3 regions of the Micromonospora sp. KC721 genome follow, and region 2 is predicted to be linked to each of the others. Evidence: riboswitches for the same ligand, from Rfam matches in the RefSeq annotation. Region 2 holds a riboswitch; each other region holds the start of a gene.
What was found. Region 2 has a riboswitch for cyclic di-AMP ahead of E1182_RS10825 (transglycosylase family protein). Riboswitches for the same ligand answer to the same signal wherever they lie in the genome.

Region 1: it holds a riboswitch for cyclic di-AMP, as region 2 does, so the genes downstream of both, E1182_RS25940 (hypothetical protein) here and E1182_RS10825 (transglycosylase family protein) in region 2, are expected to answer to the same signal.
Region 3: it holds a riboswitch for cyclic di-AMP, as region 2 does, so the genes downstream of both, E1182_RS27855 (hypothetical protein) here and E1182_RS10825 (transglycosylase family protein) in region 2, are expected to answer to the same signal.

Annotation. Positions count from the first base shown of each region.
Region 1 covers NZ_SMJY01000210.1:973-9,887, forward strand. The annotation lists gene E1182_RS25910 (hypothetical protein) at 1-278, opposite strand, end outside; gene E1182_RS25915 (heavy-metal-associated domain-containing protein) at 316-525, opposite strand; gene E1182_RS25920 (metal-sensitive transcriptional regulator) at 622-921, shown strand; gene E1182_RS32540 (DUF305 domain-containing protein) at 1,049-1,687, opposite strand; gene E1182_RS32545 (hypothetical protein) at 1,758-2,306, opposite strand; gene E1182_RS25930 (copper-translocating P-type ATPase) at 2,336-4,375, opposite strand; gene E1182_RS25935 (YibE/F family protein) at 4,581-5,918, shown strand; cyclic di-AMP (ydaO/yuaA leader) riboswitch at 6,085-6,215, shown strand; gene E1182_RS25940 (hypothetical protein) at 6,220-7,233, shown strand; gene E1182_RS25945 (carbonic anhydrase) at 7,294-7,983, opposite strand; gene E1182_RS25950 (helix-turn-helix domain-containing protein) at 8,170-8,493, shown strand; partial or broken gene E1182_RS25955 (S8 family serine peptidase) at 8,589-8,915, shown strand, end outside.
Region 2 covers NZ_SMJY01000044.1:9,555-22,488, reverse strand. The annotation lists gene htpG (molecular chaperone HtpG) at 1-1,475, shown strand, start outside; cyclic di-AMP (ydaO/yuaA leader) riboswitch at 1,841-2,010, shown strand; gene E1182_RS10825 (transglycosylase family protein) at 2,009-2,683, shown strand; gene nhaA (Na+/H+ antiporter NhaA) at 2,897-4,219, shown strand; gene E1182_RS10815 (ABC transporter ATP-binding protein) at 4,262-5,323, opposite strand; gene E1182_RS10810 (ABC transporter permease) at 5,320-6,138, opposite strand; gene modA (molybdate ABC transporter substrate-binding protein) at 6,135-6,905, opposite strand; gene E1182_RS10800 (molybdopterin-binding protein) at 6,908-7,330, opposite strand; gene E1182_RS10795 (FXSXX-COOH protein) at 7,558-7,737, shown strand; gene E1182_RS10790 (FxsB family cyclophane-forming radical SAM/SPASM peptide maturase) at 7,709-10,045, shown strand; gene E1182_RS10785 (TIR-like protein FxsC) at 10,176-10,847, shown strand; gene E1182_RS10780 (TIR-like protein FxsC) at 10,844-12,010, shown strand; gene fxsT (FxSxx-COOH system tetratricopeptide repeat protein) at 12,007-12,934, shown strand, end outside.
Region 3 covers NZ_SMJY01000257.1:819-7,197, forward strand. The annotation lists gene E1182_RS27840 (alpha/beta fold hydrolase) at 1-476, shown strand, start outside; gene E1182_RS27845 (AAA family ATPase) at 601-2,715, shown strand; gene E1182_RS27850 (cation diffusion facilitator family transporter) at 2,908-3,822, shown strand; cyclic di-AMP (ydaO/yuaA leader) riboswitch at 3,952-4,083, shown strand; gene E1182_RS27855 (hypothetical protein) at 4,087-5,145, shown strand; gene E1182_RS27860 (SRPBCC family protein) at 5,217-5,744, opposite strand; gene E1182_RS27865 (STAS domain-containing protein) at 5,854-6,228, opposite strand.

The DNA of each region.
Region 1 (8,915 bases), on a different contig from region 2:
ACGGGTTGCAGGGTGTAGCCCCGGTCGGAGACGAGCAGACCGCCGGGCAGGTGGGTGGCGCCGACCTGGCGCGGGGAGCCGTCGGAGTGGCCGTTGCCGTCGTCGTGGCCGGTTTCTTCGTGGCCGGTGGCGGTGGAGTCGTGACTGGTGCTGGCGGCGTCGCGGCGGGTCTCGGCGGCCGGGGTGACGGGACCGGCCAGGTGACCGGCCCCGTACGCCACGCCGAACACCGCCGCGAGACCGAGGGCGAACCCGCTCAGCTTCGTCGCGGTGCGCATCGTGTCCTCTCGGCTCTCTGCGGTCGGGCGGTCCGGCTCACGCGTCGACCAGGTCGTATCCGGCCTCGTCGACCGCGGCGCGCACCGAGTCGGTGTCCAGCGCGCTCTCGCTGGTGACGGTGACCCGGCCGGTGGCCAGGTCGACCTGCACGTCGGTGACACCCTGGATCGCGCCCACCTCGGTGCTGACCGAGTTGACGCAGTGCCCGCAGGTCATCCCCTGCACCTGGTACGTGGTGGTAACCATGGCAGCTCTCCTCTCCTGACGCCGGGCCATACCCCCCAGGGGTAGCCCACGCGACGACGGTAACATACCCCCCAGGGGTACGCTATTCTGGTGGTCATGACCACACCGAGCACTCCGACCCGGGGCTACACCGCCAGCAAGGAACAACTGCTCGCGCGGCTGCGCCGCGTCGAGGGCCAGGTTCGTGGCATCGAGCGGATGGTCGACGAGGACCGCTACTGCATCGACGTACTGACCCAGATCTCCGCCATTCAGGCCGCGCTGGACAAGGTCGCTCTCGGCCTGCTCGACGGGCACGCCCGACACTGCATGCGGGAGGGCGCCGCCGAGGGCCGCGCCGACGAGATGGCTGCCGAGATGATGGCCGCCGTGGCCCGCCTCATGAAACGCGGCTGACCCACTGCCGCGCGGCCTGCCGGAACGCCGAACCGGCGGCCGATCATGAAGTTGGCGGCGGCCGGGAAGACCGACAGCGCCGCCAACTTCATGATCAACGGGAAGGCCGGGCCACGGGCCCGCCCGGTCAGCGGCGGGCGAGCATCTTTCTCATGGTGTCGATCTCGGCGCGCTGGGTGGTGCGGATCTGCTGGGCCAGCGCCTTGACCTCGGGATTCTTCCCCTTGGCGATCTCGTCCTCGGCCATGGTGATCGCACCCTCGTGGTGCTCGATCATCATCGTGACGAACCGGCGGTCGAACTCCGCCCCGGACGCCGCCGCCAGCTCGGCCAGGTCCTCGTCGGACATCATGCCGGGCATGTCGTGCTCCGCCTCCGAGCCATGGCCGTGGGCTGGGCTGCCGGACGGCACCGGCCGACCCCAGGCGGTCAGCCAGGCCGTCATGGTGGCGATCTCCGGAGCCTGGGCGGCCTTGATCTGGGCCGCGAGCCGCTTGACCTCGGCGTCCTGAGCGCGGGTCGCGGCCAGTTCCGACATCTGCACCGCCTGCTCGTGGTGCGGGATCATCATCTGGGCGAACAGCACGTCGGCGTCGCCGAACTCGGCGGCGGTCGACGCGTCCGCCGAGGCACCGCCCGTGGCGGGCGTCTGGTGGCCGGAGCCGGCCCGGTGGTCGTCGCCGCCGGAGCAGCCGGCCAGCGCGAGGGCGGCGGCGACGGTCGCGCCGGTCAGGGCGGCACGACGCGCGATGGTACGGATGGACACGATGTGAACCTTTCGGTGTGGAAACAACGCAGTGGACCGGAGACGCGGGGGAGCCCCGTGCCGGAGCCTCCTATCTGCGCAGCACCGCCACCGTGGCGAGCCGAAGCCCGACGGGCCGACCCGGGGGCGCACCCGGTCCCGGTGGGCGCACGGTGGGGCGGCGCACGCCGACGCCGGGCCGGCGTCGAGCCCGCAACAGCACCGCCAGCAGCACCGCCACCGTGATCGCGGCGAGCACCGCCAGGCAGACGCTCCAGCCGCTCGGGGCGGCGCCCCGGTCACCGGCCGGCAGCACCACCGGAGGCCGGCAGCCGGTCCCGGCGCAGTCGACGCCGGCGTCGACGGCGAACCGCGCCGTCCCCGGCAACGCGGCCGCGTGCCGGCAGGCCGCCCCGGCGCAGTCGACGCCTCCGGGGGTGTCGGCGCCGGTCGCTGTCCCCGGCAACGCGGCAACCGGCAGGTGCCGGTCGGCGTGGTCCGCGGCGGCATGGCCGGACGGCTGGCCGCCGGCGTGCGTGCCATGGCCGATGGTGTGCATGGCGGCCAGGCCGAGCAGGGTGACGGCGAGCAGCAGCAGGCGAGCCCACCAGCCCGTGGTCGCCGCCGTCGCCGTCCGCACCCGACAAAACTAACCGAACCCACCATCCGTCAGAGGCGTACTCGCCGTAGCAGTTGCGCGTTGAGCGCGACCACGATCGTGGAGGCCGACATCAGCACCGCGGCGAGGGCCGGGCTGAGCGTCAGGCCGACCCCGGCCAGCACCCCGGCCGCCAGCGGGAGCGCCACCACGTTGTAGCCGGCCGCCCAGGCCAGGTTCTGGAGCATCTTCCGGTACGCCGAGCGGGACAGCCGGAGCACCCCGGCCACCCCGCGCGGGTCGGAGGAGGCCAGCACCACCCCGGCCGACTCGATCGCGACGTCGGTGCCGGCCCCGATCGCGATGCCCACATCCGCCCGGGCCAGCGCCGGGGCGTCGTTGACCCCGTCGCCGACCATGGCCACCCGCAGACCCCGACGCTGCAGCGCGGTCACCTTTCCGTCCTTGTCGGCGGGGAGCACCTCGGCGAAGACCTCGTCCACACCGGGACGGAACCCCAGGTCGGCGGCGACCGCCTCGGCCACCGCACGGGCATCACCGGTGATCATGGCGATGGTCCGTACCCCCTCCGCACGCAGCGCCGTGATCGCCTCCCGCGCCTCGGGGCGAATCTCGTCGGCGAGGGCCAGCAGACCGAGGACGGTGTCCGGCAGCCGGACCAGATGCAGTACGGCCGCGCCCTGCCCGGCCCAGCGGTAAGCCGGCGGGATCAGCTCGTCGGGAAGCGCGAGCCCCCACTCGCGCAACAGGGTGGGGCCGCCGACCGCGTACGACGCACCGTCGATCTCCGCCTGGACGCCCCGGCCCGGCAGCGACCGGAAGCCGCCGGCCAGGGCCGGGCCGCCGCGACCGGCGGCGGCCGCCACGATCGCCCGGGCCAGCGGGTGCTCGCTGTCGGCCTCCACCCCGGCGGCGAGCCGCAGCACCTCGTCCTCGCCGACCCCGGGCGCGGCGGCCACGCCGATGACCACGTGCCGCCCCCGGGTCAACGTGCCCGTCTTGTCGAACAGCACCGCGTCGACGGTACGCATCCGCTCCAGCGCCAACCGGTCCCGGACCAGCACCCCGGACCGGGCGGCGAGCCCGGTGGAGAGCGCGATCACCAGCGGAATGGCCAGCCCCAGCGCGTGCGGGCAGGCGATCACCAGCACGGTGACGGTACGCACCACGGCCTCGTCCCGATCGCCCAGCGCCGTCCAGGCCACGGCGGTCAGCACGGCACCGCCGGTGGCGACGTAGAACAGCAGGGCCGCGAACCGGTCGGCGAGCGCCTGCGCCCGCCCGCCAGACTGCTGGGCCTGGGCGACCAGGCGTTGGATCCCGGCCAGGGTGGTCTGGTCGCCGACGGCCTCGACGCGGACCCGGACCGCCGAGTCGGTCGCCACCGTGCCGGCGACCACCCGGTCCCCCACCTGGCGGGTGACCGGGCGGGACTCCCCGGTGACCGTCGACTCGTCCAGTTCGGCGACGCCGTCGACGATCCGCCCGTCGGCCGGCACCCGGCCGCCGGGCCGGACCAGCACCACGTCCCCGACGTCCAGTTCGGTGAGCGGCACCCGTAGGACCTCGCCGTCCGGACCGATCCGCTCGGCGTCGTCGGGAAGGAGTTCGGCCAGCGCGGCGAGCGCGCCCCGGGCCTGACCGATGGCCTTCATCTCCTGCCAGTGGCCCAGCAGCATGATCGTGACCAGCGCGGCCAACTCCCACCAGAAGTCCAGGTCGAAGGCGCCGAGGCTGGTGCTGAGCGAGGCGGCGTACGCGACACTGATCGCCATCGCCACCAGCAGCATCATCCCCGGAGCCCGGTCGCGTACCTCCCGCACGGCGCCGACCAGGAACGGCCAGCCACCCCACCAGAAGATCACCGAGCCGAGCACCGGCCCGACCAGCGACCGTCCCGGGAACCCCGGCGCGTAGTCGAACCAGTCCAGCACCATGTCGCTGGTCGCCACCACCGCGACGGTGAGCGCCAGGCAGACCTGGAAACGCCGGCGGAACATCTCCGGGTCGTGCCCGGCGTGCCTGTCGTGCCCGGCAGGCCGGTCATGACCGGTGTCGTGGCCGCCATCTGCTCCGGAATCGTGGTCCATGTCTCCCAAGATGCCGCCTCCGGCCCCCCAGGTCGGCACGAACCGGGCGAGCCGGCAGCGGGCCTGGCTACCATCTTTCGACGATGACCCCGCGTCCATCGTCGCCACCCCACCCGTGGGCCGTCATGGTTCCCGGCCCGCCGGGGCGGGTGAACCGACCGACCGGCTGACACGTACTCCGCCCTGGATCGTTGGGAGACTCGCAATGGGCGCCGACCACACCCGTTCCACTCCGTCCACCCCGCCCGGGGTGCGGCGGCTCCTCGTCGCGACGGTGGTCCCGTTGTTCGTCGTCACGGTGATCGCCGCGGTGGTGCTCTGGCCCCGGAACACGCCGGAACGGGCTCCCGGCGAGGAGGCACCGCGCTACCACGCCACGGTGACCCGGGTGGTGACCGAGCCCTGCCCGGAGCAACCGGAGAGCCCGGCCGGGCCGGCGCAGGGGCCCTGCGGCACCGTCACCGTCCGGGTCGAGCAGGGGCCCGACGCCGGGCAGCAGGTGGAGACGCCCGTTCCGGCCGGGCCAGGGGCACCGACGGTGGCGGTGGGCGACGAGATCGTGCTGGTGAAGCTGACCGACCCGGCCGACCCGACGGTCAGCCGCTACGACATCGCCGAGCACCAGCGGGGTGAGCCGTTGGTGTGGCTGGCGGTGCTCTTCGCCGCCGCGATCATCGCGTTCGGGCGGCTGCGCGGGATGGCAGCGCTGGCAGGGCTGGCCGCGAGCTTCGCGATCCTGCTCACCTTCGTCGTGCCGGGCATCTCCGCCGGCGGTTCGCCGCTGCTGATCGCCATCGTCGGCTCGGCGTTGATCATGTTCGTGGTGCTGTACCTGACCCACGGGATCACCGCGCAGACCTCGGTGGCGGTCCTGGGCACCCTCGGCAGCCTGGTGCTGACCGGCCTCCTCGGCAGCCTGGCCATCGCCGCCACCCACCTCACCGGGTTCGGCAGCGAGGAGGCCACCACGCTGTCGATGTACCAGCGCGATGTGGACCTGCACGGACTGCTGCTGGCCGGGATCATCATCGGGTCGCTCGGTGTGCTCGACGACGTCACGGTCACCCAGGCGGCCACCGTGACCGAACTGGCCCACGCCAACCCGGGGTTGTCCCGGATGCAGTTGTACCGGTCCGCCACCCGGGTCGGCCGGGCGCACATCGCCTCCACGGTGAACACCATCGTGCTCGCGTACGCCGGTGCCTCACTGCCGCTGCTGCTCCTGTTGACGGCCGACAGCAGGCCGGTGAGCCAGATCCTGACCAGCGAGTTCCTGACCCAGGAGATCGTCCGCAGCGCGGTGGCGACGCTGGGGCTGATCGCCGCCGTACCCCTGACCACGGGTCTGGCCGCGCTCGTCACCGCTGCCGGCCGCGGCCCGGCCGACGACCCGACACCGCCCGCCGACCCGGCGCCGAGACCCCGCCCTCCGGTCGACCCGGACGCCGCGCTGGAGGCGTTGAGCGGCCCGCGACCCGGACCGTCCACCCCGGCCCCCGCAGGGTGGCCCGAACCGGAAAGGAGCACCGACACCGCATGGTGAAACTGCACAGCGTCACCGTGGACGACCCGGAACCTGACGAACGCGTCACTCCTCACGCACCGCCACCTCGAATTAACGCATTTAGTCGGGTTCAGGACGTAGCTCACCGGTATGCCTCTCGGGTAACCTCGCTGCCGGTCACCGCTGAAGGCGCGAACCGGCGCCTGCGGTGCCACCGCCCAATCGCCGTACGGCGAACCGGGGAACCAGGTACCTGGGGTGAATCCGCGACCGCGGTAGGGGCCACTTCCGTCCCGAACCCGTCAGCTAACCCGGTCGGCGGTCGACGGAAGGGAACATTGTGACGGCACCCCTACGCCGCTGGTGGACACCGGTGGCGGCCGTGCTGGCCGCGCTGGCCGTCCTCGCCGGGCCGGTCCCGGCGAACGCCGCCCCCTCGACCCCGTCGGGTCACGAGGAGGGCGAGGAGCCCAAGCTACTCACCGAGGTCATCGAGCAGCGCAACCGCGAGTACACCAAGGCGAAGGCACAGCTGGAGAAGTCGAAGAAGCGCCAACTCCAGCTCGCGTTGGAGGTCAAGCGCGCCGAGGACGAGCTGGAGGCGCTCCGACCGCAGGTCACCACGATCGCCGCGCAGTCCTACCGGACCGGCCGGATCGGTGCCGTGGCGATGTTGCTGGAAAGCGACGCACCCGACTCCTTCGTCAAGCGGGCCGCCACGCTGGACGAGCTGAACATGGTCAACGCGCAGAAGCTCGCCGAGGTCACCGCCGCCAAGGACCGCGCCGAGCAGGGCAAGCTGGCGCTCGACGCCGAGGTGCGCGAGCAGACGAAGCTGACCAACCAGATGGCCCGCAACACCAAGGAGGCCGAGAAGGCCCTCGCCCTGGTCGGCGGACGCGGCTTCACCGGTGGACTGGTCGACGCGACCTCCCCGGTGGCCCGGATCGGCCCGGGACGCACGGCCGACGGCGACTGGAAGCCGGAGTCGAAGACCGCGCCGGACCCGACCACCTCCGGCACGATCACTCCGCGTACCCTGCACGCCTACAAAGAGGTACGCCGGGCCGGCTTCAACCGGTTCGCCGGCTGCTACCGCCCGGGCGGACCCTTCGAGCATCCCAAGGGGCGGGCCTGCGACTGGTCGTTGCAGAACAAGGGCTTCGCGCCCTGGCACAACGACGACACCCGCAGGTACGGCAACAACCTGACCGCGTTCCTGATCCGCAACGCCGACCGGCTCGGCATCTACTACGTGATCTGGAACCGGCAGATCTGGTTCCCGGCGACCGGGTGGAAGTCGTACAGCGGACCATCGGACCACACCGACCACGTACACATGTCGATGCTCTAGCGGACGCTTACGACCGAGGGCCCTCCCCGACCGGGGACGGCCCTCGTCGCGTCTTGGGGTTCAGCCGGCGACGACCGCCGCCCGGTCACGGTCGTCCTGGTCGCTCCGGTCCAGGTCGGTCCGGGACGCCGGCGCGAGGACCGCGGCGGGCGACGCGGCCACCGTCCGCACCTCACCGGCGGCCAGCCGGTACGACATGCCGACCACCGCGCACCGCCCGGCGGCCACCTCACCGGCCAGCAGGGCGGAACTGTCCTGCAACGTCTGCACCGTCTGGACGATGTGGACGTCCACGATGCCGTCGATGTCCTCGACGCCCGCCGCGGCGGCCCGCCGGAGGCTGGGGGTCACCCCGTCCACCACGGCGCCCAGGTGCCCCGGCGGGGTCGTGCCGGTCATCGCGGCCTCCCGGGCCGCCTGCACCGCACCGCAGGAGTCGTGGCCGAGCACCACGACCAGCGGAACGCCGAGGACGCTCACCGCGTACTCGACGCTGCCCAGCACCTCCGGGCCGACGGTGTGCCCGGCCGTCCGGACCACGAACAGGTCGCCCAGGCCGCGATCGAAGATGATCTCGGCGGCGAGACGGGAGTCGGAGCAGCCGACGATCACCGCGAAGGGGTGCTGCCCGCCGGCGACGACGGCCCGGTGAGCCGCGTCCTGGTTGGGGTGGTGTGGGGTGCCGGTGACGAAACGCCGGTTTCCGGCGTGCAACTCGGCCAACGCCTGCGTCGGATCCTGCACGGTCATAGCCTCACCTCGGTCTGACGTGTGGGCACCTGATGACACCGGCCGGCGACGCAGGCGGCCTCGCCCCACCGTCACACGCAACAAAAGGTACGTCAAGGTTTACGTGATATGCATTTCCTGCTTCTCTGGATGCGTCGGCTCGGTGCCGGAAGGCATCACTGAGAACCGGAAGGGTGGGGTCATACGATGACGGGCATGGCGACGACAGCGCAGAACGGAAGCACCCGGAACTGGACGTTCCTCACCAACCACGCGCACGTGCTGCTGTCCATCGCCCGCAACCCCACCGCCCGACTCCGCGACGTGGCCGACGAGGTCGGCGTCACCGAACGCGCCGCCCAGGCCATCGTCGCCGACCTGGAAGCCGGCGGCTACCTGCGGCGTACCCGGGTCGGGCGGCGCAACGAGTACACCGTCAACCCCCGCGGCCACTTCCGGCACCCGGCCGAGTCGGACCGCCAGGTCGGCGACCTGCTCGCCCTCTTCACCAGCCAGCCGACCGACGCCTGACACGCCGTCACGCCCGAGGATCCGGGTCCGGCCGCCACTGGTCCGGCGCCGCCGCCCGTCACGCGCTCCCGCGCCGACGGCGGTAGTCTCACCGCGTGCGCGACAGCTTCCGGCCGAGCGGGACGGTGGTCACCGGACCCGCCGGGCGTCCCACCCGGACGGTCCTCGGTACCCGTTCCACCCGGACGGTCCTCGGTGCCGTGGCGGCCGTGCTGCTCGCGACCCTCGTCGTACCGTCCACCCCGGCCGGGGCGGAACCGGCCTGCCCCGCCCCCACCGGCGGCGCGGCACCCACCGAGACGCCGTGGGCGCTGCGCCGGCTCGACCCCGCGTCCGCCTGGCGCATCACCCGCGGCGAGGGGGTCACCGTGGCGGTGATCGACTCCGGCGTGTCGCCGTCCCATCCGCTCCTGAAGGGACAG
Region 2 (12,934 bases):
AGGTCACCCTGCTCACCCGCCGCGCCGGCCAGACCGAGGGCACCCGCTGGGAGTCCACCGGCGAGGGCACGTACGTGATCGAGACGGTGGACGACGCCCCGCAGGGCACCTCGGTCACCGTGCACCTCAAGCCGGTCGACAGCGAGGACAACCTGCACGACTACACCGACCACGGCCGGATCCGCGAGATCGTCAAGCGGTACTCCGACTTCATCGCCTGGCCGATTCGACTGGTCACCGCCGACGCCGAGCCGGTGACCCTCAACTCGATGAAGGCGCTGTGGGCCCGGCCCCGTGACGAGGTCGCCGAGGAGGAGTACCGCGACTTCTACCGGCACGTCAGCCACGACTGGGCTGACCCGCTGGAGACCATCCACATGCGTGGCGAGGGGGTCTTCGAGTACGAGGCGTTGCTGTTCATCCCGTCGCACGCCCCGTTCGACCTCTACCGGGCCGACGGCCGCCGGGGTGTGCAGCTCTACGTCAAGCGTGTCTTCGTGATGGACGACTGTGCCGCACTCATCCCGGACTACCTGCGTTTCGTCAAGGGCGTCGTGGACGCGCACGACCTGTCGCTCAACATCTCCCGGGAGATCCTCCAGCAGGACCGGCAGATCCAGATCGTGCGTCGCCGGCTGGTCCGCAAGGTGCTCACCACCCTCAAGGAGATGCGCACCGCGGACGCCGAGCGTTACCGGACCTTCTGGTCGCAGTTCGGTCGGGTGCTCAAGGAGGGCCTGCTGGAGGATCCGGACAACAGCGAGGCGATCCTCGAGCTGCTCTGCGTGGAGTCCACCCACGACGCCACCGAGCCCACCACCCTGCACGACTACGTGGCCCGGATGAAGGAGGGCCAGACCGAGATCTACTACGTCACCGGCGAGCACCGGGCGACCCTGGAGAACTCCCCGCACCTGGAGGCGTTCCGGGCCAGGGGCTACGAGGTGCTGCTGCTCACCGACCCGGTCGACGAGGTCTGGGTGGACCGGGTCGGCCAGTTCGACGGCCGGTCGCTGCGCTCGGTCGCCAAGGGACAGGTCGACCTGGACACCGAGCAGGAGCGCAAGGAGGCCGAGACCGAAAGGGAACAGCAGGCCAAGGAGTACGCCGACCTGCTCGCGTTCCTCCGCGACACGCTCTCCGACACGGTCAAGGAGGTCCGCCTCTCCGCCCGGCTGACCACCTCGCCGGCCTGCCTCGTCGGCGACGCGCACGACCTCACCCCCACGCTGGAGAAGATGTACCGCGCGATGGGCCAGGAGGTGCCGATCGTCCGGCGGGTCCTGGAGCTGAACCCGGCGCATCCGCTGGTCACCGGGCTGCGCGCCGCCCACCAGCGGGACGCCGCCGATCCGGGGTTGGCCGAGACCGCCGAGCTGCTGTACGGGATGGCGCTGCTCGCCGAGGGCGGCGACCTGACCGACCCGGCCCGCTTCGCCCGGGTGCTCGCCGACCGGCTGACCCGTACCCTCTGAGGCCACCTGTCGCTGCGGGCCCGGGACGGATCCCGTCCCGGGCCCGCGTGGCCTGCTGTCCACCGCAGAGGCCGCCCGCCGACCAGATCGGGCGGGCTTCTCCCGCGGCCAGATCGGGCGGTGACTCATCGGGGTGGGTTGGTCGCCGACCGGCAGCGCCGAGTCGGGGAGCCGTCGGCGGTGAGAAGCGGGGCCGTCACCGTGTGCGCTTCGGATGCGATGTGACCGGGCATTGTGCACGTCGGCCCGGACCTCGCAACCGGAGGTCCGGAGCCCTCGCCTGACCGGGTGAAGAACCTCTCAACAGGTGGGCGATCCGCCGAAAGGCTTCCTAACGTCGTTGGGGTCCGCGATCGCGGACACCGTGGCCGGTTACGCCTAATCCATGCCGCCGGCCACGGACCCAGTCACCCGGGCATGGAGCGGGGGACCCACGTTCCTCGGTGCACGTCACCTCGGGGTGAAGCCGCCACGGCGGCCGGGCTCCTCGGCCCGAACCCGACAGCTCACCTCGTCGGCGTGGAGGATCACAGATGGCAACTGCATACGTCGCCCGTCATCGACGGGTCAGCTCGCGCCGCATCGCCGTCGGCACTCTCGCCGTCGGTGCGGTCACCGGGGCCGCCGCCGTTCTGGCGCCGGCCGCTCCGGCAAGCGCCGCCAGCGTCAACTGGGACGCGATCGCCCAGTGCGAGTCCAGCGGCAACTGGCACATCAACACCGGCAACGGCTACTACGGTGGCCTGCAGTTCTCCCAGAGCACCTGGGCCGGCTACGGCGGCAAGAAGTACGCCGCCCGCGCCGACCTGGCCAGTCGGAGCGAGCAGATCGCGATCGCCGAGAAGGTGCTCAAGGGCCAGGGCATCGGGGCCTGGCCGACCTGCGGCAAGAAGGGCGGCTCCACCAAGAGCTACGCCCCGAAGAAGGAGAAGTCGTCGCAGTCGGCGCAGCGCTCGCAGTCCCGTAAGAAGGCCGCGTCGACGACTGAGCGGTCCTCGCGGGACGAGCAGCGCAGCACCCGCAACCAGGCGCGTCGCGCTCCGGTGACCGGCAACGGCAACTACGTCGTGCGGCCGGGGGACTCCCTGTCCGGCATCGCCGAGGCGCACCACGTCTCCGGTGGCTGGAAGGCGCTGTACGAGCGCAACCGCGCGGTCGTCGGTGCCGACCCGGGTCTGATCTTCCCGGGGCAGAAGCTCAGCGTCTGACACACTGCCCTCGACGCCCGGCCGGAGGTCCACCGGCCGGGCGTCGACGTGTCCCGGGCACGGTTCGGTCCGCCGCCGGGTCCCGGGTGACGCGCCTGACTGGGGGTGGGCGCACCGGGCGACCTGAGACCCGGCCGGATAGGGTTGGGCCAGGTGTGCCGGGAAGTCTGGTCGGCGATGAGTACGCGCGTCCGCTGCCGACGAGGAGTTCCCGTGACCGACGCCACCCGGCGCCGTTTGTTCGCCCGCCGATCCTGGGGCGAGACCCGCCGCATCTCCGCCATTCTGCGCAAGGAGACCGTTGGTGGGGCGCTGCTGCTCGTCGGCGCGTTGCTGGCCCTGATCTGGTCGAACTCGGCCTGGGCGCAGGGGTACGACGCGCTGCGCGGCCTCCGGCTGGGACCGGCGGCGCTGCACCTGGATCTCAGCCTGGCCACCTGGGCCGCCGACGGTCTGCTGGCGATCTTCTTCTTCGTCGCCGGGCTGGAACTCAAACGCGAGTTCGTCGCCGGTGACCTGCGGGATCCGCGCCGGGCGGCGGTGCCGGTGGCTGCCGCCGCCGGTGGGGTGATCGTGCCGGCCCTGATCTACGCGGCGATCGCCGGTGGGGCGGGCGCCGGAGCGGTGCGGGGGTGGGCGATCCCCACCGCCACCGACATCGCGTTCGCGCTGGCCGTCCTCGCCGTGATCGGGTCGTTCCTGCCGTCGGCGCTGCGTACCTTCCTGCTCACCCTCGCCGTGGTCGACGACCTCATGGCGATCGTCATCATCGCGGTGTTCTACACCGCCGACCTGTCGGTGCTGCCGCTGCTGGGCGCGTTGCTCCCGCTGGCCGCGTTCGGGGTGCTGGTGCAGCGCCGGGTCCGGTCCTGGTGGCTGCTGCTTCCGCTGGCGGCGGTGACCTGGGTGCTGGTGCACGAGTCCGGCGTGCACGCCACCGTGGCGGGTGTCCTGCTGGCCTTCACCGTGCCGGTGATCCGCAGTGCGGCGGCCGGTGGGCCGGATGCCGGGCCGGGGCTGGCCGAGCACTTCGAGCACCGGTTCCGGCCGATCTCCGCCGGCATCGCGGTGCCGATCTTCGCGTTCCTCTCCGCCGGGGTGACCGTCGGCGGGCTCGCCGGCCTGGTCACCTCGCTCACCGACCGGGTGGCGCTCGGCATCGTCGTCGGCCTGGTGGTCGGCAAACCTCTCGGCATCATGACCGCCACCTGGCTGATGTCCCGGTTCGGGCGGGCCGAGCTGGACGAGGGCCTGAACTGGGTCGATGTGCTGGGGTTGTCGCTGCTCGGCGGGATCGGCTTCACCGTCTCGCTGCTCATCGGCGAGTTGGCCTTCGGGCTGGGCAGCGAGCGCGACGGCCACGTGAAGGTGGCCGTGCTCACCGGCTCGCTGCTGTCCGCCCTGCTGGCCACGGTGATCCTGCGCGCCCGCAACCGCTTCTACCGGCGGGTGCACGAACTCGAGACGGTCGACCGGGACCGGGACGGGATTCCCGACGTCTTCGAGGCCGAGACGGACGGCGCCGCCGGTCGCTGACCTGGTCGGCGTGCGGAGCGAGCGGGGGCTGCCGGTGGGTGCTCAGGCCGGATAGGCGCGGGTCCGGCCGGCCTCGACCGCCGCCCACACCCGCTGCCCCGGCTCCAGTCGCCACCGGGCCAGCGCCGTGGCGGTCACGTCGGCGGCCACGTCGAGCGCTCCGGTGAGCTGCACGCGCAGGTGGTCGCCGTGCCGTTGCACGCCGACGACGGTGGCCGGCCAGGTGTTGCCTGCGCTGCCCTCGGGCGGGTGCGGATGCACCGCGACGGCAGTCGGAGGGAACACCACGAAGGCGTCCCCGTCGACCCGGTCGACGGTGGCGAGGGACACCCCGTCGGCGAGGTGTACCCGGTGACCGTCGGCGTGACCACGGCAGAGGTTGAGCCCGACCAGCCGGGCGACGTAGTCGGTTCTCGGGCGCGCGGTGACCGCCGCCGCGTCGCCTTCCTGCACCAGCCGGCCGTCCTCGACGATGACGAGCCGGTCGGCCAGCGCCACCGCGTCCAGCGGATCGTGGGTGACCAGCAGCGCCGCGCCGTCGTGCGCGGACAGGTGCCGGTGCAACTGCGCCCGGGTGTCCAGCCGGGTCTGCGCGTCGAGCGCCGCGAGTGGCTCGTCGAGCAGCAGCACCCGGGGCTGTACGGCGAGCGCGCGGGCCAGGGCCACCCGCTGGGCCTGCCCGCCGGAGAGTTGACCGGGCTTGCGTCCGCCGTACCCGGTCAGGCCGACCCGCTCCAGCCAGCCGGCGGCCCGTTCCCGGGCGGCCCGGCGGCCCAGGCCCTGCCGGCGGGGGCCGAACGCGACGTTGTCGCGCGCGCTGAGGTGTGGGAAGAGCAGATAGTCCTGGAACACCACGCCGACACGCCGTCGTTCGGGCGGCACCCACCGGCCGTGGCCGGGCCGGTCCAGGTCGACGCCGTCGACGACGACGTGCCCGGCGCTGAGCGATTGCAGCCCGGCCAGTGCCCGCAGGGCGGTGGTCTTGCCGGCGCCGTTCGGGCCGAGCAACGCGACCACCTCGCCGGCGTCGACGCGCAGCGGCAGGTCGAGGCGGAAGGCACCCCGGTCGACAACCAGGCGGGCGTCCAGCAGTGGCGCGGTCACGGGCTGCCCAGCCAGCGGTCACGCAGCCCGGCGAGGATCGCCACCGAGACGACGAGCAGGATCAGGCTGAGTACGATCGCGGCGTCCAGGTCGGTCTCCAACGCCAGGTAGACCGCGAGCGGCATGGTCTGGGTCCGGCCGGGATAGTTGCCGGCGAAGGTGATGGTGGCGCCGAACTCGCCGAGCGCGCGCGCCCAGCAGAGCACCGCGCCGGCGGCTACGCCCGGGGCGACCAGCGGCAGGGTGACGTGGGTGAAGGTGGTCCACCGGCCGGCGCCGAGGGTGGCCGCGGCCTCCTCGTACCGGATGTCGGCGGCGCGGAGCGCTCCCTCGACGGCGATGACGAGGAACGGCATGGCCACGAACGCCTCGGCCAGCACCACACCGGTGGTGGTGAACGGCAGGGTCACGCCGAGGGTGTCGTCCAGCCAGCCGCCGAGCAACCCCCGGCGGCCGAAGACCAGCAGCAGCGCCAGCCCGCCGACCACCGGCGGCAGCACCAGCGGGACGGTCACCAGGGCCCGCACGACCCGCCGGCCGGGGAACTCGACCCGGGCCAGCAGCCAGGCCAGGGGTACGCCGAGCGCCAGGCAGAGCAGGGTGGCCAGGGTGGCGCACTGCACGGACAGCCGCAGCGCGGTGAGCACTCCCGGCGCGGTGAGCCGTTGCGGCAGGCTCGCCCAGGGAGTGCGCAGCAGCAGTCCCAGCAGCGGCAGCACCAGCAGGAACAGGCCCAGCGCGGCCGGTAGGAGCAGCGCCGCGGGCACCCGTCGGCCCGCTGCGCGCCCGGTGGACGGGTGGCGCTGGGGCGTCACGAGCCTGCCGGCGGTTGGAAACCGGCGGCGGTGAGCACGGCCGCGCCGCGGGCGGAGCTGACCAGATCGACGAAGGCCCGGGCGGTGGCCAGGTCGCGCGCCTCCCGCAGTGCCACGATCGGGTAGTCGTTGATCGCCCGGGCGGACTCGGGGAACTCGATCCCGTCGACCTCGGCGGTGGCCCGCGCGTCGGTGCGGTAGACCAGCGCGGCGTCGACCTCGCCGAGACGCACCTTGGCCAGCGCGCCCTTGACGTCCTGCTCCAGGGTGGCCGGGACGAGGTCGATCCCGGAGGCGTCCAGCGCGGCGCGGGCGGCGGCCCCGCAGGGCACCTGCTCGGCGCAGATGGCCACCTTCATCCCGCGCCGGCCGAGGTCGGCCAGGCGCCGGACGCGGCCCGGGTTGCCCTTGGACACGGCGATGACCAGCTGGTTGCGGGCGAAGACGACCGGGGCGCCGGCGGCGGCCCCGGCCTCGGTGACGGTGGCCATGTTCCGTGGCGCGGCGGCGGCGAAGACGTCGGCCGGCGCCCCCTGGGTGATCTGTGTGGCCAGGGCGGAACTGCCGCCGAAGGTGAAGGCCACCCGGACGCCGGGGTGGGTGGCCTCGAACTCCCGACCGATGGTGGTGAACGACTCGGTCAGCGAGGCGGCGGCGAAGACGGTCACCGTACGGTTGTCGTCGCTGCGGTCCGGTCGCTCGTCGCTCGTGCAGCCGGTGGTGACGAGCAGGGCCAGCCCGGTCAGGGCGGCGAGGGCGCGGCGGATCGTCATGTGCTGGTCCTTCCCCGGGCGCCGCCAGGTGCGGCGCGTTCCACCACGACGGTGGTCGACTTGATCACGGCGACGGCGACGGAACCCACCTCGAGGCCGAGTTCGTCGACGGCTTCCCGGCTCATCAGCGAAACCACTCGGAACGGCCCGGCCTGGATGTCGACCTGGGCCATCACGGTGTCCCGGACGACGGCGGTGACGATGCCGCGCAGCCGGTTGCGGGCCGAGGTGATCTCCGTGCCGGCGTCCGGTGCGGCCGCCTGGGCGCGGACGAATGCCGCCAGGTCAGCGCCGTCGATCAGCCGGTGGCCGTGCTCGTCACGGCTGGCGGGCAACCGTCCGGCGTCCACCCAGCGACGCACGGTGTCGGTGCTGACCCCCAACAGTTCGGCGGCCTCGCTGATCCGGAACACGGTCACCGAGACACCCTAGCCGCCCTCGTCTGCGAGGCGGAAGGCCCGTTACGGCTCGCGTACCCGAGGATGGCGGCAAGTAGTCGCCCGCAGTTGCGACAACGCTGCCGCATCGTTCGGTACGGAGAGCGCCAGTGACATCACTGAATGTGCAAGATATTATCGACGATGGTCGTCGCCGACCGTCGTCCGGGGCCACCGCCCGCCGACCTCCGACAGCATGGGGGAACGACGTGGATCGCCACGCAGTCCGTCCCGACCAGACCCCGACTCCGCCGCCGCTGGACGACCTGCGGCACACGGCGCTCGGCGAGATCCCGCTCTCTCGGGCGCGGGCCGTCGCCGACGCCCACCACCACCGGGTCAACCGTCCGTCCGGCGTCGATGTCCAGGGGTTCGGCTCTGCCATCTGACCCCGCCGGGCCGCCCGGACCGGCCACCGGGCGGGTCAGCCCGCTGAGTCAGTACGTGCTGAAGCTGACCAGCCGCTGCGACCTCGCCTGCGACCACTGTTACGTCTACCAGCACCCCGACCAGTCCTGGCGTCGGCAGCCGCGCCTCATGGCGGCTGCCACGCTGCGGGCCGCCGCCGGCCGGATCGCCGAGCACGCCGCCGCGCACCGCCTCGACACCGTACGGGTCGTGCTGCACGGCGGCGAACCGCTGCTCGCCGGTGCCGCCGGTCTGGCCGCCGCGGCGGGCGAACTCCGCCGCCAGATCGACCCGGTGACCCGGCTCGACCTACGCATGCAGTCCAACGGTGTGCTGCTCACCCCGCGCGTCTGCGACGTGCTCGTCGCCCACGACGTCAAGGTGGGCATCTCCCTCGACGGCGACGTGTCCGCCAACGACCGGCACCGTCGCCACGCCAACGGCGCGAGCAGTCACGCCGCGGTACGCCGTGCCCTGGCGCTGCTGCGCCGCCCCGAGTACCGGGCCGGCTACGCCGGCATCCTCTGCACCGTCGACCTGGCCAACGACCCGGTCCGGGTCTACCGGGCGCTGCTGGCCGAGGAGCCGCCACAGATCGACTTCCTGCTCCCGCACGCCAACTGGGACCGGCCACCGGCCCGCCCGGCCGGGATCCCCACCCCGTACGCCGAATGGCTGCTGGCGGTGCACCGGCGCTGGCTGGCCGACGGCCGCCCGGTGCCGATCCGCCTGCTGGAATCCCTGCTCTCCACCGCCGCCGGCGGCGCCAGCCGGACGGAGGCGGTCGGGCTCGGCCCCGCCGACCTCGTCGTCATCGAGACCGACGGCACGTTCGAGCAGGTCGACTCCCTGAAGTCGGCGTACCACGGCGCACCGGCCACCGGCCTGGACGTCTTCCGGCACCGCGTCGACGACGCCGCGGCGTACCCGATGATCGCCATCCGGCAGACCGGCCTGGCCGGTCTCTGCGCCACCTGCCGCCGTTGTCCGGTGGTCGCCCAGTGCGGCGGCGGTCTCTTCGCCCACCGGTACCGCGCGGGCGCCGGCTTCGACAACCCGTCCGTCTACTGCGCCGACCTGAAGGAGCTGATCCGCGCCATGGCGGGTACCCCCGCGCACGCGCCGGCCCGCCGGCAGGGCGCCGACGTGCTCGACCGCGCCGTCCTCGACGACCTGGCCGGCGGCCGGGGCACCGCGGAGAGCGCGCGGCAGCTCGCCTCGGTCCACCTCGGGATGGTCCGCGCGCTGCTGGTCGCCCTCAGCCCGCAGGCCACCGACGATCCGGTGGCCGCCGCCGGGTGGCGGCTGCTGGTCGAGCTGGACGTCACCGCGCCCGAGGCGGTGCGTGCCGTGCTGGAGCACCCGTTCGTTCGCCGGTGGGCGCAGCGCTGCCGCGACGGCGCCACCGGTGAGCTGCCTTACCTGGCGGGTGTGGCGGCCGCCGCCGCGATCCGCGCCGGCGTCCCGGCGACCCTCGACGTGCCGGCCCGCGGCGGGCTGCTCGCCCTGCCCACGCTGGGCGCGTTCGACCTTTCCGCCGACCTGCCGACGGCGCGGCTGAGCAGCCGCGAGGGCGGCTTCGACCTGTCCGTGGCCGGGCGGCGCGAGCGGGTGCGCCTCACCGACCCGCCCGCGGCCTGGCAGCCCGCGCGGCGGGTCCGGGCCGGCGGACACGAGTTGCTGCTGGAGGACACCGACCCGTACCGGGACTGCTACCACCTGCCCGTCGCACCCCGACTGTCCACCACCAGCGCCGCCCGGTGGACCGGTCAGCTCGACGCCGCGCTGCGCCGCCTGCGAACCGAGGCCGACGGCGGGTATGCCCCGGCCGTCGGTGCGCTGCTGCGGGCCGTCGTGCCGGTGCGGCCCGACCCCGACGGCCGGCAGCGCAGCGCCGCCGCCGGGGCGGCCTTCGGGGCGGTGGCGGTGGCTCCCACACCCGACGACGCCGCGCTGGCGGTGCTGCTGGTGCACGAGGTCCAGCACCTCAAGCTCGACGCGGTGCTGGACGTCTGCGACCTGTTCGACCGCACCGACGAACGCCGGCTGACGGTGCCGTGGCGCCCCGATCCCCGCCCCGTCGAGGGCGTCCTGCACGGCACGTACGCCCACCTGGCCGTCGCCGACGTGTGGCGGTCCCGGCCCGGCCCCGCCGCGGCCACCACCTACCACCGCTACCGGGACTGGACCGACGCCGCCCTGGACGCGCTGCTCGGTCTCGGTGCGCTCACCACCGCTGGTGACCGGTTCGTCGGTCGGATGCGCGACACCCTGGACAGCTGGTCGTGACCGCCGACCTGCCCGTGCGACCGGCACCACCCCGATGAGCCCACCCACCGGGCTGCTGCGGGGCAGCACGGGGTTGGCAGGTGTCGATACTGTGATGCGCCCAGGATGTCCACACCGGTGGGAGCGGCAGGTGACCGAGGACGAGTTCCGGGTCGACCCCGGCGCGCCCGTCTTCTTCCTCAGCTACGCCCGCTCCCGCAACCGGGTCGCCGCACCCCCGCGCGACACCAACCAGAAGGTCTTCCAGCTCTTCGTCGACCTCTCCGACCATGTGGTCGAGCTGCTCGGCCTGCCACCGGGCCGGCAGGCCGGGTTCATGGACCGGATGCTCGACGGCGGGCAGGTCTGGACCGACGACCTGGCCTTCGCCGCCGGGCACTGCCAGGTGTTCATCCCGCTGATCTCACCGCAGTACCTGAACAGCCCCTGGTGCGCCCGGGAGTGGGACGCCTTCGCCCGCCGCCGGTTCACGCTGCGTCCCGGGGCGACCGCCTCCCCGGGGGAGACCCCGATCATCCCGGTCAACTGGTCGGTGGTGGAGCGCCGGTCGATGCCGCCGGCCGTGTCGCAGCGGCAGATGTTCAGCCCGACCCGGCTACCCTCGGACATCGCGCCGCAGTACCAGGAAGAGGGCATCTACGGCCTGCTGAGCCTGGGCAAGAACGGCCGCGACGCCTACGACGCGGTGGTCTGGCGGCTGGCCCAGCGGGTCGCCCGGGCGTACCACACCCACTGGGTGCGGGCGGAGGTCCCCACCGACCTGGGTCGGCTCCGCACCACGTTCGAGGAGGTCGGGGCATGACCTGGTCGGACACCACCTCCACGGGCACACCGACGGCCCGGCAGACGTACTTCTTCCTCAGCTACGCCCACTCGGTGCCGCTGTCGGCGTCGGCCCGGCCGGATACCGACTTCTGGGTCAACCGGTTCTTCCAGGACCTCGCGTTCGCGGTACGGGAACGGGCCCGCCGGGCCGCGGAACTCGACGTCGGTTTCTTCGACGGGCTGGTCGACCCGGGCGCCGACCTTCGGCGGACCCTCACCGACGCGCTCAGCGTGACCCACGTCTTCGTGCCGCTCTACTCACCCAAGTACTTCGGCAACCCCTGGGCGGTGGGCGAGCGTGACTCGTTCCGCAGCCGTCTGGTCGCCCTGCCGCCGGGCCGGGCGGCCCGGCACGTGCTGCCGGTGCTCTGGCTGCCGTTACCGCCCTGGGAGGACCGGCCGGAGGCGGACCAGGCGCTCCGGTTGGCCCAGGATCCGGCCGACCGGGCCGACTACGCCGAGAACGGGCTGCGGGCGCTGTGCAAGCTGAGCGCCTACCGGCGGCCGTACCGGACGATCCTGGCGGCGCTGGCCGAGCAGATCGTCGCGGTCGCCGAGTCCGAGCCGCTCGCCCCGTCCCGGGCGGTGCCCCTGACCCGCAGCCCGGGGGTCGAGAGCGGCGACACCCCGCTGGTGATCACCCTGGTCACCCCGCACGGCGCCGGCTGGCGGCCGTACCCCGACCAGCACGCGCTTCCCGTCGCCGACTACGTGGCCGCCACCGCGGAGCGGTTGGGGCTGCCCACCCGGGTGGTCGATCTGGCCGAGGCCCCGGCCCGGGCGGCGCAGAGCCCCACCGTGGTGCTGGTCGACGCCAGCGTCGGCCCCGGCGCGGTACGCGCGGCGGTCGACGACCTGCCCCGCTGGGCCGTTCCGCTGGTCATCGCCGCGGACGGCGCGCGTGGCGACGCCATCCCGGAGACGATCGCCGGTAGCTTGCAGGACGCCCGGTTCCCGCAGGTGCTGCCGGTACGTGAGATCGCGGAGTTCGAACGCTGCGCGCCACAGTTGGTCATCGAGGCCCGCAAGCTGTTCCTGCGACACGGCCCGGTAGCTCCGCCCGACGGTCCGGCCGAGCCCCGGCCCAGCCTGCGACCGGACGGGCCATCAGACGTACGGCGAGGGAAGGACCACCGATGACGCCACCACGCGAGGGCCAGGTCGTCACCTTCTACTCCTACAAGGGCGGCACCGGCCGCACCATGGCGCTGGCGAACACGGCCTGGATCCTGGCCGCCAACGGGCAGCGGGTGCTGGTCGCCGACTGGGACCTGGAATCCCCCGGGTTGCACCGATTCTTCGCGCCGTTCCTCGACCCGGAACAGGTCGCCTCCACCGGCGGCGTGATGGACCTGATCCTGGAGTACGAGTGGGAGAACGCCCGGCGTCGCAAGGCCGGCGACACCGACACCCGGCCCGGTGACTGGCACCGCCGCTTCGCCCGGGTGCACAACTACGCCTTCTCGGTGAGCTGGGACTTTCCCGGTGGCGGCAGTCTCGACCTGCTGCTCGCCGGCCGGCACAACCCCGACTACGCCACCAGCGTCACCGGCCTGAACTGGGACAACTTCTACAACCGGCTCGGCGGGGCGCAGTTCTTCGACGCGTTGCGCGAGGACATGAAGCGGCACTACGACTGGACGTTGATCGACAGTCGTACCGGCATCAGCGACGTTGCCGAGATCTGCACCATCCACCTGCCCGACGTGCTGGTCGACTGCTTCACCCTCAGCGGACAGGGCATCGACGGCGCCGCCGCGGTGGCCGCCCGGGTACGTGGCTACGAGGGCCGCCGCGCCCGGCGCGTGCTGCCGGTGCCGATGCGGGTCGACGACGGGGAGAAGAGCAAGCGGGACGCCGGCCGGGCGCTGGCCATGCAGCGCTTCGCCGGCCTGCCCAGCGGCATGACCGACGCCGAGCGGCAGGAGTACTGGCTGACCGTCGAGGTGCCCTACCGGGCGTACTACGCCTACGAGGAGACGCTGGCGACCTTCGGCGACGAACCGGGCGGCCGGACCACCCTGCTCAGCGCGTACGAGACCCTGACCGGCCACATCACCAACG
Region 3 (6,379 bases), on a different contig from region 2:
TCCGGATCGCCGAGACCACCGGGGCGGGAGTGTTGGCCCGCTGCGGTTCCTGGCGCCCACCCCGGGCGCTGTTGCGCGCGCTGCGCCCGAGCATCCGCTGGATGCTTTTCGGCGAACGCTGCGATCCGGCCGACATCCGGTTGGTCACCTCGGCGGTGGCCCGCGCCTCGCTGCGTTCGATCGGCGGCTTCCGGGCCTCGATCGGCGCGCAGCACCGGCTGGACACCCTGGCCGAGTTGGCGCATCTGCCGGCGGCGGCCCTGGTCGGCGACCGGGACCGGCTCACCCCGCCGCCGTGCGCGGAGTCGATCGCGGCAGCCCTGCCGGTGACCGATCTGACGGTATGCCCCGGCGCGGGGCACATGCTGATGGTGGAACGCCCCGACGAGGTGAACGCTGCCCTGTCGGCGGTGCTGCACCGGGTCATGGCCGGCACGCCCGTTCCCCGGACGCTCCCCTCCCCCGGCACCTGTTGACCGGGAGGTGGCCGAGGTCGCGGGAAGCGGCCCGGGCTGGGTGTGCCGTGGCGGCCTGCCCGTACCCTCATTGCGCCTGGCGTGCGCCCGCGTCCGGCGCCGCCGTCGCACAGGAGCCCCCACGTTGACCGACCAGACGACCCTGGAGCAGGAGATCGCCGTCGAGCAGCGGCACCTCGACCGGGTGTACGCCCGGTTGGCCGAGCTGCGACGCTCGGCCGCGCAGGCGGAGAAGGAGGGCTACGGGCTGGCCCGGGTGGGCACCTTCGGCGCGCTGGTGGAGCGGGACGCGATGGTCTTCCACGCCGCGCAGCGGCGACACGTGCTGGACGCCGAGCACGAGGGGCTGGTCTTCGGCCGGCTCGACCTGCGTACCGGCCAGGTGCTGCACGTGGGTCGGCTCGGGGTGCGCGGCGTGGACGCCGAGACCCTGGTGGTCGACTGGCGGGCCCCGGCCGCCGCCGCCTTCTACCAGGCCACCCCCGCCGAGCCGCTGGGCGTGGTGCGCCGGCGCACCATCCAGTCCTCGGGTGAGAAGGTCACCCGGATCGAGGACGACCTGCTGGATCCGGAGGCGGCCCCGGCCGACCTGGCGGTGGTCGGCGACGGGGCGCTGCTGGCGACCCTGTCCCGGGCCACCGGGCGGGGGATGCGGGACATCATCGCCACCATCCAGCGGGAGCAGGACGAGGCGATCCGATCCCCCGGTTCCGGGGTCACCATCGTCTCGGGCGGTCCGGGCACCGGAAAGACGGCGGTGGCGCTGCACCGGGCGGCGTATTTGCTCTATTCCGACCGCAGCCGGTACGCCGGCGGCGGCATCCTGGTGGTCGGGCCCTCGGCGGTCTTCGTCGAGTACATCGCCTCGGTGCTGCCTTCGCTCGGCGAGGAGACCGCCACCCTGCACTCGCTCGGTTCGCTCTTCCCCGGCCTGTCGGCGACCCGGACCGATCCGCCGGAGGTGGCGGCGGTGAAGGGCTCGCTGCGGATGCGTCGGGTGCTGGAACGCGCGGTCCGCGACGCGGTCCCGGACGGCCCGAACGAGTTGCGTCTGCTCTACCGGGGTGCGTTGCTCCGGCTGGAGCGCCGTGAGCTGGACGGCGTCCGGGACCGGACACTGTCCCGGGGCGGCCGCCGCAACGAGGTGCGCCGCGCCGCGTTCGACGCCGTCCTCGCCGCGTTGTATGCGCAGGCCCGCCGGTTGGAGATCCCCCGCCTGCCGGAGCAGCCCGCCTTCGAGGACGAGATCATCGAGCGGCCGGAGTTCCGCGAGTTCCTGAAGGCCTGGTGGCCCCGGCTGCACCCCCGGCACGTGCTGGGTTGGCTGGCCCGGCCGGAGCGGCTGCGCCGGTACGCCGGCGGTGTGCTCTCCCGCGCCGAGATCACGCTGTTGTCGGAGGCGTACCGGTCGTTGGCGACCGAGGGGCTGACGGTGGCCGACATCGCGCTGCTGGACGAGCTGGACGCGCTGCTGGGCAAGCCGGTGCGGCCGGCGAAGCCGAAACGCGACCCGTTCCGTCTCACCGGCGGGGTACGCGAGCTGAGCACGTTCGCCGACCGGCAGCGGGCCGCCCGGGCGGCGGCCCGGGAGCGACCGGAGGACTACCGCGACTACGCGCACGTGGTGGTGGACGAGGCGCAGGACGTCTCCCCGATGCAGTGGCGGATGGTCGGCCGGCGCGGCCGGCTGGCCTCCTGGACGGTGGTGGGTGATCCGGCGCAGACCGCGTGGGCCGGCGATCCGCAGGAGCTGGACCGGGCGCGGGACCAGGCGCTGGGCCGGCGCAGACGGTACCGGTTCAACCTCACCACCAACTACCGGAACTCGGCGGAGATCTTCGCGGTGGCGGCGGCGGAGATCCGCCGGCTGCACCCGGACCTGCCGCTGCCGAGGGCGGTCCGGTCGACCGGCGTGGATCCGGTCGCGCTGACCGTCCCGGCGGGCGAGCTGGCCGGCGCGACGGTGGACGCGGTGGCGGCGCTGTTGGCCGAGGTGGAGGGCACCGTAGGGGTGATCACGCCGGTGCCGCGCCGTAACGAGGTGGCCGGCTGGCTGGACGGGCGGGGCGGGGCGCGGCTGCAGGTGGTGACCAGCCTCCAGGCCAAGGGCATGGAGTACGACGGGGTGGTGCTGGTCTGCCCGGGTGAGATCCGGGCCGAGCCCTCCGGTGTCCGTACCCTTTATGTCGCCCTGTCCCGGGCCACCCAGCGCCTCACCACCGTGGAACCGGTGGGCTGACCGTCGGGCCTGGCCGGCTCGCCCGGCGGACGCCGGCAGGTTGGGCAGGGCGGAGTCCGGGGAAACCGCCGGGAGGCCCCCGATGGGGGGCCGGCGGTCGGACCCGGGGCGTCACCGGCCGTTCACTTGCATACATAGCGATGTCAGCATAGATTGGCACCGGGTCCGGTACGGCGACGGAGAGGTGCGGGCGTGGGCGCAGGGCATGACCACCACGGGGCGGTCGCGAACGCGGCGCAGCGCCACCGGGGCCGACTCTGGGCGGCTTTCGCCCTGCTCGCGGTCTTCATGGTGGTCGAGGGGGTCGCCGCCGTCGCCACCGGGTCACTGGCGCTGCTCTCCGACGCCGGGCACATGTTCACCGACGTGCTCGGCATCGGCATGGCCCTGGCTGCCATCACCGCCACCCGGCGGGCCGAGCGGGATCCGCAGCGCACCTTCGGGCTCTACCGGCTCGAGGTGCTCGCCGCGCTCGGCAACGCGCTCCTGCTCAGTGGCGTCGCCGTCTACGTGGTGATCGAGGCGGTACGGCGGTTCGGCGACCCGCCCGAGGTCCGGACCGGGCCGATGCTGACGGTCGCCGTACTGGGCCTGCTCGCCAACGTGGTCGCGTTCGCTCTGCTGCGCAAGGGTGCCCAGGAGAGCATCAACCTGCGTGGGGCGTACCTGGAGGTGCTGGGCGACCTGCTCGGCTCACTCGGCGTGATCGGTGCCGCGCTGCTGATCGCGGTGGGCGGCTGGTGGTGGGCCGATCCGGCGGTGGCGGTGGCGATCGGCCTGTTCATCCTCCCCCGCACCTGGCGGCTGGGCCGCGCGGCCGTTCGCATCCTCGTGCAGGCCGCCCCCGAACACCTCCAGGTGACCGCGGTGCATGACCGGTTGACCGCCGTCCCCGGCGTCGCCGAGGTGCACGACCTGCACGTCTGGACGCTCACCTCCGGGATGGAGGTGGCTTCGGCGCACCTGACCATGTGCCCGGGTGCCGAGGTCGGCGCGGTGCTCGCTGCCGCCCGCAGCGCGCTGCACGAGGACTTCCACATCGACCATGCCACCCTTCAGATCGAACCGGGCGCGGCACCGGGGGCGTGCGGTCGGGTCGAGTGGTAGAAGAATTGACTTGTTCATCCCTTTTCACAGGCTTACCTCCCGTACCCTCAGTCACGAACCGGGCATCCGTCCCACCGGTACCGGTAGTCTCGGTTCCGGCCTCCGCCCAGGCGGCACCCGACGGTGCCGGCGGGGCCGCCGCCTAAACGCCCGCCCGGGCGTGCCGGGGAACCAGGTACCTGGGGTGCATCCGCGCCAGCGGTAGGGATCTTCCGTCCCGAACCCGTCAGCTAACCCGGTCGGCGGCTGACGGAAGGAATGTGAATGCACGTACGACGTACCACCGGCCGACTGACGGCCGCGATCGTCGCGGCGCTCGCCGTCGGCCTCACCTCGGCCCCCACGCCGGTGACCGCCGCCCCGCCCGCCACCCGACTCGCCGCCCCGAGCGGCGACGACGAGGGCGGTACCCCAGCGCTACGCGCCCAACTCGACGCCGCCAGCAAGGGCTGGCTCGACGCCAAGGCCGCGCTGGAACGCTCCACCCGGCGCCAGCAGGAACTGAACAACCAGCTCAAGACCGTCGAATCGGAGCTGACCGCACGCAGCAGCAAGGTCGGCGAGATCGCCGGGGTGGCGTACCGGACCGGCCGGCTCGGCCCGGTGTCGGCACTGCTCAACAGCGGCTCGCCGGAGGGTTTCCTGGACCGGGCCGCCGCGCTGGCGACGGTCGCCAGCAAGGAGGACCGGGAACTGCGCAACCTCCTGAAGACCAAGGAGGAGGTCACCCGCACCCGTAGCGCGCTGGCCACCGAGATCGTCGAGCAGCGCAAGCAGATCGCGGTCATGGACAAGCGCAAGCAACAGGCCGAACGGGCACTGGAGGTGGCCGCCTCCGCGCAGTCCGCCCCTCGGGCCACCAGCAGCGCTCCACGGGGCACCTCCCGGTCCAATGCCAGGTCCGCGCCACGCAACTCCGACGGATCCTTCCCGCCCGAGTCGTGCAGCGTCAACGACCCCACCCCGGCCAACGGTTGCATCACGCCCCGGATGCTCAACGCCCTGCAACAGACCCAGGCCGCCGGCTTCACCCGGTACGTCTCCTGCTACCGCCCCGGCGGGTCCGGCGAGCACCCGAAGGGGCGAGCCTGCGACTTCGCCGCCCAGAAGGGTGGCTTCGGTGGGGACGCGACCGGCGGCGACCGGACGTACGGCGACAACCTGGCCGCGTTCCACGTCCGCAACGCCGACCGGCTCGGCGTGCTCTACGTGATCTGGTACCGGCAGATCTGGCTACCCAGCAGCGGCTGGAAGTCGTACAGCGGGGCGAACGGCGACCCGTCCAGCGACCACACCAACCACGTCCACCTGTCGGTGTACTGACCGCACCACGCGCACGGGGCCCGTCCGCCCGGACGGGCCCCGCACCCACCCCGGCCCCGGGGGTGGTTCGGTCAGCCGGTGATCGGTCCGCCGTCGGAGAGCCGGTCCAGCACGTCGCCGAGGCGGCTGGCCAGCCCCAGGTGCGCCGCCCGGGCCTGGCGGAACGCGTACCCGAACAGCGGCGCGGGGGCGGCGAGGGTGATCTCGACGTCGATTCGCAGCAGGCCGTCCTCCGTACGCAGTCGGGTGTGGTTGCGTACGGTCGTGCCGGGCTGCTGCCGGGCCTCAACGATGATCTCGTCGTCGGTGACCAGCAGGACGTCGGCCTGATAGGTGACCGGGAAGTGCAGGGGCCCCAGTTCCAGCCGGTCGGTGACCGCGTAGCTGGCCCGCGCTCCGGGCCGGGGCGGCAGCTCACGTACCCGCAGAATCAGCGGATGCAGTTCCTCCTGACGGGACAGGTCGCTCAACAGCGCCACCGCGTCCGCCTGTGAGCAGCGCGCGCGCACCGTGTAGCTGAACGTCTCCCGCCGGACCACTCCGACCTCCCACTCCTCGTCGGTCGCCCGATCGTCCCGTATCGCGGACTCGGCTGGCAACGCAGGTGGGTTGGGTACGGCGAGACGAAACCCGCGCGGGCGGGCGGGGCCGCTGGCCGGCCCGGTTGACCAGCGGCGAACGACGGTGGTGGGTCGGCGCGACGCCGGGTCAGGCCCCTGGCAGGACCTCGCGGGTCGCCGCCCCGGCACCGGCCCCGGCGAAGTAGGGCTCCGGTGCCCCGAAGAGACCCAGCAGTCCGGTCACCCAGAGCTGGCGGTGCACGAATCGACTGGGCTCGGTGACCACCAACTTCACCCCGCTGACCTCGGCGGTCTGGAAGCCGGCGACCATCGCGCTGATGCCCACCGAGTCGATGAAGGTGACGAGCCGCATGTTGAGCTCGATACGGGACGGTCGGCCCTTCGCGAGCACCTCGGCGATCGCCTCACGTACCTCGTACGCGGTGTCGACGTCGATCTCCCCTCGTGGAGCGATCTGGATGACACCACCCGGCAGAACCGATTTCACGATCGACAGGCTCACGCGAGCACCTCCACTCGCCCGTTCACGGGCGCCTCATCAGTACGCGGGCCGCGACCGAGAGTATTCCTCCAACGGCCTCGGTCGCCACCCCTCGGGATGAGCAATTCGCGGATCCAGCCGGATCGGACCGTCATCACCGCAACTTTCCTGG